Linked DNA regions of Telluria mixta. The protein of the gene in region 1 interacts with the protein of each later gene in a pairwise test. Links are inferred from orthologs where the notes say so. Each region holds a gene or a part of one and is shown on either strand. Other genes may lie near its edges.

Region 1 (3,289 bases):
GAAGAACTGGCCCTGCTGGCGCGCTCGGCGGGGGCCGAACCGATCAGCACGATCACTGCAAAGCGCAACAGTCCCGATCCTGCGTATTTCGTCGGCAGCGGCAAGGCCGACGAGATCGCGCAGGCCGTTCTCGCCGACAAGGTCGAGATCGTCATTTTTAACCACGCCCTGTCGCCCGCCCAGCAGCGTAACCTGGAGCGGCGGCTCAACGTGCGCGTGGTCGACCGTACCAGCCTGATCCTCGACATCTTCGCGCAGCGCGCGCAGAGCCACGAGGGTAAGCTGCAGGTCGAACTGGCCCAGCTGCAGCACCTGGCCACGCGCCTGATCCGCGGCTGGACCCACCTGGAACGCCAGAAGGGCGGTATCGGTCTGCGCGGTCCCGGTGAAACCCAGCTCGAGACCGACCGCCGGCTCATCGGCGAGCGCGTCAAGATGCTGCGCACCCGTCTCACCAAGCTGCGCAAGCAGCACGAGACCCAGCGCCGTTCGCGCGGGCGCAACCAGACATTTTCCGTGTCGCTCGTCGGCTATACCAACGCCGGCAAGTCGACCCTTTTCAACACCCTGACGAAGGCCGGGGTGTATGTCGCGAACCAGTTGTTCGCAACGCTCGACACGACGTCGCGCCGCCTGTACCTCGGTCCGGACACCGGCAACGTGGTCGTGTCCGATACCGTCGGTTTCGTGCGCGAACTGCCGCACCAGCTGGTCGCCGCATTCCGCGCCACGCTGGAAGAAACCATCCATGCCGACGTGCTGCTGCACGTCGTCGACGGCGCTTCTCCCGTGCGGATGGAGCAGATCGAGCAGGTCAACGAGGTCTTGCGCGAAATCGGCGCCGACCACATCCCGCAGATCCTGGTCTGGAACAAGATCGATGCGGCCGGCCTCGAGCCGGGGATCGAGCGTGATGAATATGGTAAGATCAGCCGCGTTTTCATCAGCGCCAGGAGCGGCGCCGGCCTCGATCTGCTGCGCGAGGCCATCGTCGAGGCAGCCGGCAGCCCGGCCGTTGTGCCCGGTGTCGACGAGCACCCCGACCTCATGCCCGCGACTCCCCATCCCGGACCACACTAGTCTATGCTTGTTTCTCTGATCAAACGGATCGGCGCGCGGCTGGCGCCGACCGGTCGTCACGCCGGCGCGCGCAAGGCCGGCGTGCCGCTTTTTTCCCTCAACGATCCACGCTGGGGCCACGATCCCAAGTCGAACGAGGGACGCCGCCCGAACAATAACAACAAGAACGACAGCGACGGTCCGCCCGATCTCGACCAGCTGTGGCGCGACTTCAATCAGCGCCTGAACCGCCTGTTCGGCGGCAAGCGCGGCGGCGACGGCGGCCCGTTCCGTCCGGACGCGCGCGGCGTCGGCCTGACGGCCACCGTCGTCGGCGCCATCGCCCTCCTGATCTGGCTCGCCAGCGGCGCGTTCATCGTGCAGGAAGGGCAGGTGGGCATCGTGACGACGTTCGGCCGCCTGTCGCACGTGACGGGTGCCGGCTTCAACTGGCGCTGGCCGGCGCCGTTCCAGTCGCACGAGACCGTCAACACGGCCCAGGTGCAGACGGCCGAGATCGGCTACCGCGCCAACGTGCGCAACAAGCAGCCGAGCGAGGCGCTGATGCTGACGGGCGACGAGAACATCGTCGACGTCCAGTTCTCCGTGCAGTACAAGATCAAGGACCCGGTCGCCTGGGTGTTCAACAACCGCGACCAGGTCGAGACCATCCGTGACTCGGCCGAGACCGTCGTGCGCGAACTCGTCGGCCAGAACAGGATGGACACCGTCCTGTACACGGGCCGCGACAAGCTGGCGGTGCAAGCCCGCGAAGCGGTCCAGCGCCTGGCCGACCGTTACAAGATGGGCGCGGAGATCGTCGGGGTGACGATGCAGTCCGTGCAGCCGCCCGACCAGGTCGCCGCCGCGTTCGAGGACGCCGGCAAGGCGCAGGAAGAGCGGGTTCGTGCGCGCACCGAAGCGCAGGCGTTTGCCGACGAGGTCATCCCGCAGGCGAAGGGCAAGGCTGCCCGCCTGCTGCAGGATGCGGAAGCGTACCGCGCCAGCGTCGTGAGTGTCGCGACCGGCAATGCCGCGCGCTTCGACAAGATCGTGGCCGAGTATGCGAAAGCCCCGGCCGTCACGCGCGACCGCATGTATATCGAGACGATGCAGCAAATTCTTTCCAGTACCAGCAAGGTCATGATCGACGCCAAGACCGGCACCAACCAGATCTACCTGCCGCTCGACCGCCTGCTGGCCCAGTCGACGGCCAACGAGGCGGCGCGCGGCGCCAATTCCGGTCCGGTGATGGCGCCCCAGCAGAATCCGGCGCAGCCGCAGCCGCAGCCGCAGCCACAAGCACAGCAACAAGCGCAGCCGCAGCCGCAAGCACAGGCCGCGCAGCCGCAACCGGAAGCCGCGGCGGCCGGTGAATCGAACCGCACGCACGACCTGCGCAGCCGCGACACGGGCCGCGAAAGGGAGAGCCGCTGATGAGCCGCCTGTTAGCCAGCCTGCTCGGCGCCGCCATCGCGGTGGCGCTCGTGTCGTCGTCCGTGTTCGTCGTCGACCAGCACCGTTATGCCGTCGTGTACGCGCTCGGCGAACTGCGCGAGGTCATCCAGGAGCCGGGCCTGAACGTCAAGGCGCCGCCGCCGTTCCAGAATGTCGTCTTCCTCGATAAACGCCTGCAGACGCTGGACACGCCGGACGGCGAACGCTACCTGACGGCGGAAAAGAAGGACCTGCTCGTCGATGCGTTCGTCAAATGGCGCATCGTGAATCCGCGCCAGTACGTGATCGCCATCGGCAGCAACGCCGACCGCGGCGGCGAGCGCCTGAACCAGCTCGTCCGCAATGCGCTTACGGCCGAGATCGGCAAACGCAACCTGGCCGACGTGCTGACGGGCGGCAAGCGCACGGACGTCGCCAACGCCGTCCGTGCCGACCTGGCCAGTGGCGCGAAAGACCTCGGCGTGGAAGTCGTCGATGTGCACCTGAAGCGCATCGACTTCATCGACCAGGTCAACAACGCCGTCTACGAACGCATGAAGGCCGACCGCGTGCGCGTGGCGAACGAACTCCGCGCGACCGGCGTGGCCGAGGCGGAGACGATCCGCGCCGACGCCGAGCGCCAGCGCAGCGTGATCGTCGCCGACGCCCAGCGCGATGCCGAGACGATCAAGGGAGAAGGCGATGCGCAGGCGTCGCAGATCTATGCCCAGTCGTTCGGCAAGAACCCCGAGTTCTACCGGTTCTACCGCTCGATGGAGGCCTACAAGGCCAC
Region 2 (5,336 bases), 3.1 Mb from region 1 along the record:
CAGTCGTGTGCTTGTCCAGCGCCAGCAGGTGGCCCGAGCCCTCGCCGCCCAGCAGCCAGCCGTGCTCCTGCATCAGTTCCAGCACGTAGCGGTCGCCGACCTTGGCGCGCGCGAAGCCGATGCCCATCTCCTTGAACGCCACCTCGAGCGCCATGTTGGTCATCAGCGTGCCGACTGCACCGGCCACCGGCCCCGTCGCCATGCGCGCACGCACCATCACGTACAGCAGCTCGTCGCCGTTGTACAGGCGGCCTTTGGCGTCGCACATGATCAGGCGGTCGGCGTCGCCGTCCAGCGCGATGCCGAGGTCGGCCTTGTGCTCGACGACCGCGGCCGCCATCGCCTTCGGTGCCGTTGCGCCGACGCCGTCGTTGATGTTGAAGCCGTCCGGCTTGGTGCCCAGCTCGACGACCTCGGCGCCCAGTTCATGGAACACGTGCGGCGCGATGTTGTAGGCGGCTCCATGGGCGCAGTCCACGACGATCTTCAGGCCGCGCAGGTCGAGCTCGTTCGGGAACGTGCTCTTGCAGAATTCGATGTAGCGGCCCTGCGCGTCGCGCAGGCGCACGGCGCGGCCCAGCTTTTCCGACGGCACGCAGCCCATCGGCTGGTCGATGGCCTCTTCGATCTCGAGCTCGACGGCGTCCGGCAGCTTGGTGCCGTGCTCGGAGAAGAACTTGATGCCGTTGTCCTGGAAGGGATTGTGCGAAGCCGAAATCACGACGCCGGCCTGCAGGCGCAGTGCACGCGTCAGGTAGGCAATGGCCGGGGTCGGCATCGGACCGGCCAGCATCACATCGACGCCGGCTGCCGAGAAACCGGCTTCCAGCGCCGCTTCCAGCATGTAGCCGGAAATGCGCGTGTCCTTGCCGATCAGGACCGTCGGACGCCCGCTCGTACCTGCGCGGCCCTTGGCCAGCACCTTGCCGGCGGCATAGCCCAGCCGCATCACGAAGTCAGGGGTGATGGGCGACTTGCCCACCAGTCCGCGTACGCCATCGGTACCGAAATATTTGCGTGCCATTAATTAAATTCTCTTCATCTATTGATTATTCGTAGTGGCCGCCTGCCATACCTTCAGCGCATCCACCGTCTCTGCCACATCATGGACCCGCACGATCCGGGCGCCCTGCGCTACCGCAGCGAGTGCGCCGGCCAGGCTGCCGGCGAGGCGCTGCTCCACGCTGCGCCCCGTCACGGCGCCGATCATCGATTTGCGCGACAGTCCCGCCAGTACAGGCAGGCCCAGTTCGCTTTCCATGCGGCTTATGCTTCGGAGCAAAGCGTAATTATGCTCGACACTCTTCCCAAAACCAAATCCCGGGTCAATCGTGATGCGCTCACGTGCCACACCCGCCGCCAGCAGCGCATCGACACGCTCGCGCAGGAAGGCGATCACATCGGTGACGACGTCCTCGTAATCCGGCCTGGCTTGCATGTCTTGCGGGGTGCCCTGCATGTGCATCACGCACAGCCCGCAGTCGCTGTCCTTCACGGCCTCGATGGCGCCGGGTGCCTGGAAACCGTTGATGTCGTTGATCATGTCGGCGCCGGCGATGATCGCCTCGCGCATCACATCCGGCTTGCACGTGTCGATCGACAGCGGATAGCCCAGTTCGCGCAATGCGTAGATCGCGGGCATGACGCGGCGCAGTTCTTCGTCGACGGGGACACTGGGCGAGCCGGGACGTGTGGATTCGCCACCGATGTCGATGATGTCGACACCATCCTTGATCATCTGTTCGGCCCGCTCCACGGCAAATTCGAGGGCCTGGTAACGGCCACCGTCGGAAAAGGAATCGGGGGTGACGTTGAGGATGCCCATGACGAGTGGGCGCTGGGCGAGGTCATAGCCGAAACGGCCGCATTGCAGATATTGACGCATGACGAAAAACCAACGGGACAAAGAATAAAAGGCACCCGCTCGGGGTGCCTTTCGTGTGTGCTATGACGCAGCGATCAAGCCGGTGCCGTCGCGTTCGGGGCGACGCCGCTGTCGCTCGGAGGCGTGCGCTTGGTCAGTACCACCGACTTCGGCGGGCGCGGCTCGCGGCCGGCCATGATGTCGTTGATCTGGTCGGCATCGATGGTTTCCCATTCGAGCAGCGCCTTCGTCATCACTTCGACCTTGTCGCGGTTTTCTTCCAGCAGGCGGCGTGCCAGCGTGTACTGCGTGTCGAGGATGTTGCGGATCTCGGCATCGACTTTTTGCTGCGTCGCTTCGGAGATGGTCTTCACGGAGCCGCCGAAGAAGCCTTCGTTCGGATCGTCCTCGTACACCATCACGCCCATGCTTTCCGACATGCCGAAGCGGGTCACCATCGAACGGGCCAGCTTGGTCGCGCGGGCGAAGTCGTTCGATGCGCCGGTCGACATCTGGCCGACGAAGATCTCCTCGGCGATGCGGCCGCCAAACAGGATCGAGATCTCTTCCAGCATCTTGTCCTTGTAACCGGACAGGCTGTCATGCTCCGGCAGCTGCCAGGTCAGGCCGAGGGCATAGCCGCGCGGCATGATCGTGACCTTGTGCACCGGATCGGCCTTCGGCAGCAACTTGGCGATCACCGCGTGGCCCGACTCGTGGTAGGCCGTGTTGCGGCGCTCTTCCTCGCGCATGACCATCGACTTGCGCTCCGGACCCATGAAGATCTTGTCCTTCGCGTCTTCGAAGTCGCTCATCTCGACGAGGCGCTTGCTGCGGCGCGCAGCGAACAGCGCGGCTTCGTTGACCAGGTTGGCCAGGTCGGCGCCGGAGAAGCCCGGGGTGCCGCGGGCCAGGATGTCGGCCTTCACGTCGGTGCCGATCGGCACTTTACGCATGTGCACGTTCAGGATCTGCTCGCGGCCGCGGATGTCCGGCAGGCCCACCATCACCTGGCGGTCGAAACGGCCCGGACGCAGCAGCGCCTTGTCCAGCACGTCGGCGCGGTTGGTCGCGGCGATCACGATCACGCCCGACGACGCCTCGAAGCCGTCCATCTCGACCAGCAACTGGTTCAGCGTCTGTTCGCGCTCGTCGTTGCCGCCGCCCATGCCGGCGCCGCGGTGGCGGCCGACGGCGTCGATCTCGTCGATGAAGATGATGCACGGCGAATGTTTTTTCGCGTTCTCGAACATGTCGCGCACGCGGGATGCACCCACGCCGACGAACATCTCGACGAAGTCGGAACCGGAGATCGAGAAGAACGGGACCTTGGCTTCGCCGGCGATGGCGCGGGCCAGCAGCGTTTTACCGGTACCCGGGGGACCGACCATCAGCACGCCGCGCGGGATGCGGCCGCCCAGTTTCTGGAACTTGGTCGGGTCCTTCAGGAAGTCGACGATCTCGCCCACTTCTTCCTTCGCTTCGTCGCAGCCGGCGACGTCGGCAAACGTGACGGTGTTGTTCGTTTCATCCATCATGCGCGCCTTCGACTTGCCGAACGAGAATGCCCCGCCCTTGCCGCCGCCCTGCATCTGACGCATGAAGAACACCCAGACCCCGATCAGCAGCAGCATCGGGAACCAGGAAATGAAGACTTGCTGGAGGAACGACGGCTCCTCGGGCGGCTTGACGTCGAAGCGCACGTTGTTGTCGCGCAGGTCGCCGATCAGGCCGCGGTCGAGCATGGTCGCGGTGGTGCGGACCTTGGTGTCGTCGGTGCGGGTCGCGGTAATGCTCGAACCTTCGATCACGACGTCCTTGATGCGTTTCGCCTTGACGTCATCGAGCAGCTCGGAATAAGCAATGGTCTTGCTGCCGCCCGCGACGCTGTGGTTGTCGAACTGCTTGAACAGCATGAACAACAGCAGCGCGACCACCACCCAGATGGCGGATTTGGAAAACATATTATTCACGAAGACTCCTCTGATGCGAACGCATCTTTTCCCATTTTTTCAAAGGCAGATTTTACCGCAATAAGCAGCCCGTGCCACGCACGACCGCCATAGTACTTATGCTCCACTATAGCCGGTTTTTATTTCCGTTGCGCAGCCATCATGTACACAGACGTGGCTGTCCTTCGCTGATGTGCGGTTGCACCGCAGGAAATCAAGGGCGTTTCCGTCGATTTTCGCAATTTCAGGCAGAAGGATTCTTCAGACCACGCCCCAGCAGGAAAATTTCCGAGGATTTGTCGCGACTGGCCTTCGGTTTGATCTGTTTGACGACCTTGAATTCGGTGCGGAACTTCTCCAGGATCTGGGTAAAACCCATGTCCTTAAAGCATTTCACCAACAATGCGCCCGATGGTTTGAGGTGCATTTGAGAGAACTCAATAGCGAGATCGATCAAATCCTCCATGCGCGCCGCATCCGCCGACGGAATACCGGAGAGATTCGGCGCCATGTCGGACAACACGAGATCGGCCATACGGCCTTCGAGAACGCCGGCCAGCTCGTCGAGCACCTCCTGCTCGCGGAAATCGCCCTGGATAAAATGCATGTCTGCAATCGGCTCCATCGGCAGGATGTCCAGGCCGATCATCGTGCCCTTGATGCCGCCCTCCTCGCCGCCGGCCAGCTTGCGCCGCGTGTACTGCCCCCAGCTGCCGGGAGTACAGCCGAGGTCGACGATCACCTGACCCGGCTTGATGAGCTTTTCGCTTTCGTCGATTTCCTTCAGCTTGTAGGCCGCACGGGCCCGATAGCCCTCTTTCTGTGCCAATTTGACATATGGATCGTTGATGTGATCGTGAATCCAGTTTTTATTGAATTTGTTCTTGGCCATTCGCGTAAAATACTGCTTTTAATAGGTATCTCAAAATAACATCATGATCAAACTTACACCGGTCGAGCGTGCAGCGCTGCGTGCGGAAGCCCACGGACTCAATCCTGTCGTCATGATCGGCGCAGACGGCCTGACCGAGGCCGTCATGAAGGAAATCTCGTCCAGCCTCGACGCGCACGGCCTCATCAAGGTACGCGTGTTCGGCGACGACCGCGAAGAGCGCATCGCGATCTACGAACGCATCTGCGCGGAACTCGACGCCGCGCCCGTCCAGCACATCGGCAAGCTGCTCGTGCTGTACCGCCCGAAGAAGGACGACGTCAAGGAACGTTCGACCAAGTCCGGCAAGGGCCTGCGCGAAGTCACCATCGTCAAGCCGAGCCCGAGCGGCACCAAGAAGCCGACCGTGACCAAGGTCCTGCTGAAAGGTAACGAGCGCGTCACGCAAGGCGGCAACATCAAGCGGGCCAAGCCACGTCAGGCCAGCACCAAGAAGACGGCCCTGAAATAAGCCGTGTTCACCAAAAATTAACCGGGGCCGCTGCCCCGGTTTTTTTTCGTTCTTCTACCGCGCCTTTACAACCAGCATTGCACCGAGGATGCTCTCGGCCAGGTATAACACCTGCGA

The links. Proteins that work in one complex are often made in the same cells at the same time.
Region 2: the proteins of hflK (region 1) and ftsH interact in binary tests that used the Escherichia coli proteins (3 or more experiments, as listed by UniProt). The link is inferred for Telluria mixta from one-to-one orthologs.

Annotation. Positions count from the first base shown.
Region 1 is NZ_CP119520.1:3,949,616-3,952,904, forward strand. Bases 342-3,289 are described here. They hold hflK (FtsH protease activity modulator HflK), read left to right. Parts: upstream 342-1,083; coding sequence 1,084-2,496; downstream 2,497-3,289. Other genes in these bases: hflX (GTPase HflX), read left to right, coding at 342-1,080; hflC (protease modulator HflC), read left to right, coding at 2,496-3,289. Outside these bases: more of hflX, read left to right, coding at 1-341.
Region 2 is NZ_CP119520.1:7,088,149-7,093,484, forward strand. The notes cover bases 1,399-4,384. They hold ftsH (ATP-dependent zinc metalloprotease FtsH), read right to left. Parts: upstream 3,838-4,384; coding sequence 1,960-3,837; downstream 1,399-1,959. Other genes in these bases: folP (dihydropteroate synthase), read right to left, coding at 1,399-1,885; P0M04_RS31155 (RlmE family RNA methyltransferase), read right to left, coding at 4,061-4,384. Outside these bases: glmM (phosphoglucosamine mutase), read right to left, coding at 1-1,024; more of folP, read right to left, coding at 1,043-1,398; more of P0M04_RS31155, read right to left, coding at 4,385-4,708; ribosome assembly RNA-binding protein YhbY, read left to right, coding at 4,752-5,219; P0M04_RS31165 (DUF4149 domain-containing protein), read right to left, coding at 5,274-5,336. UniProt on the Escherichia coli protein: Acts as a processive, ATP-dependent zinc metallopeptidase for both cytoplasmic and membrane proteins. Plays a role in the quality control of integral membrane proteins.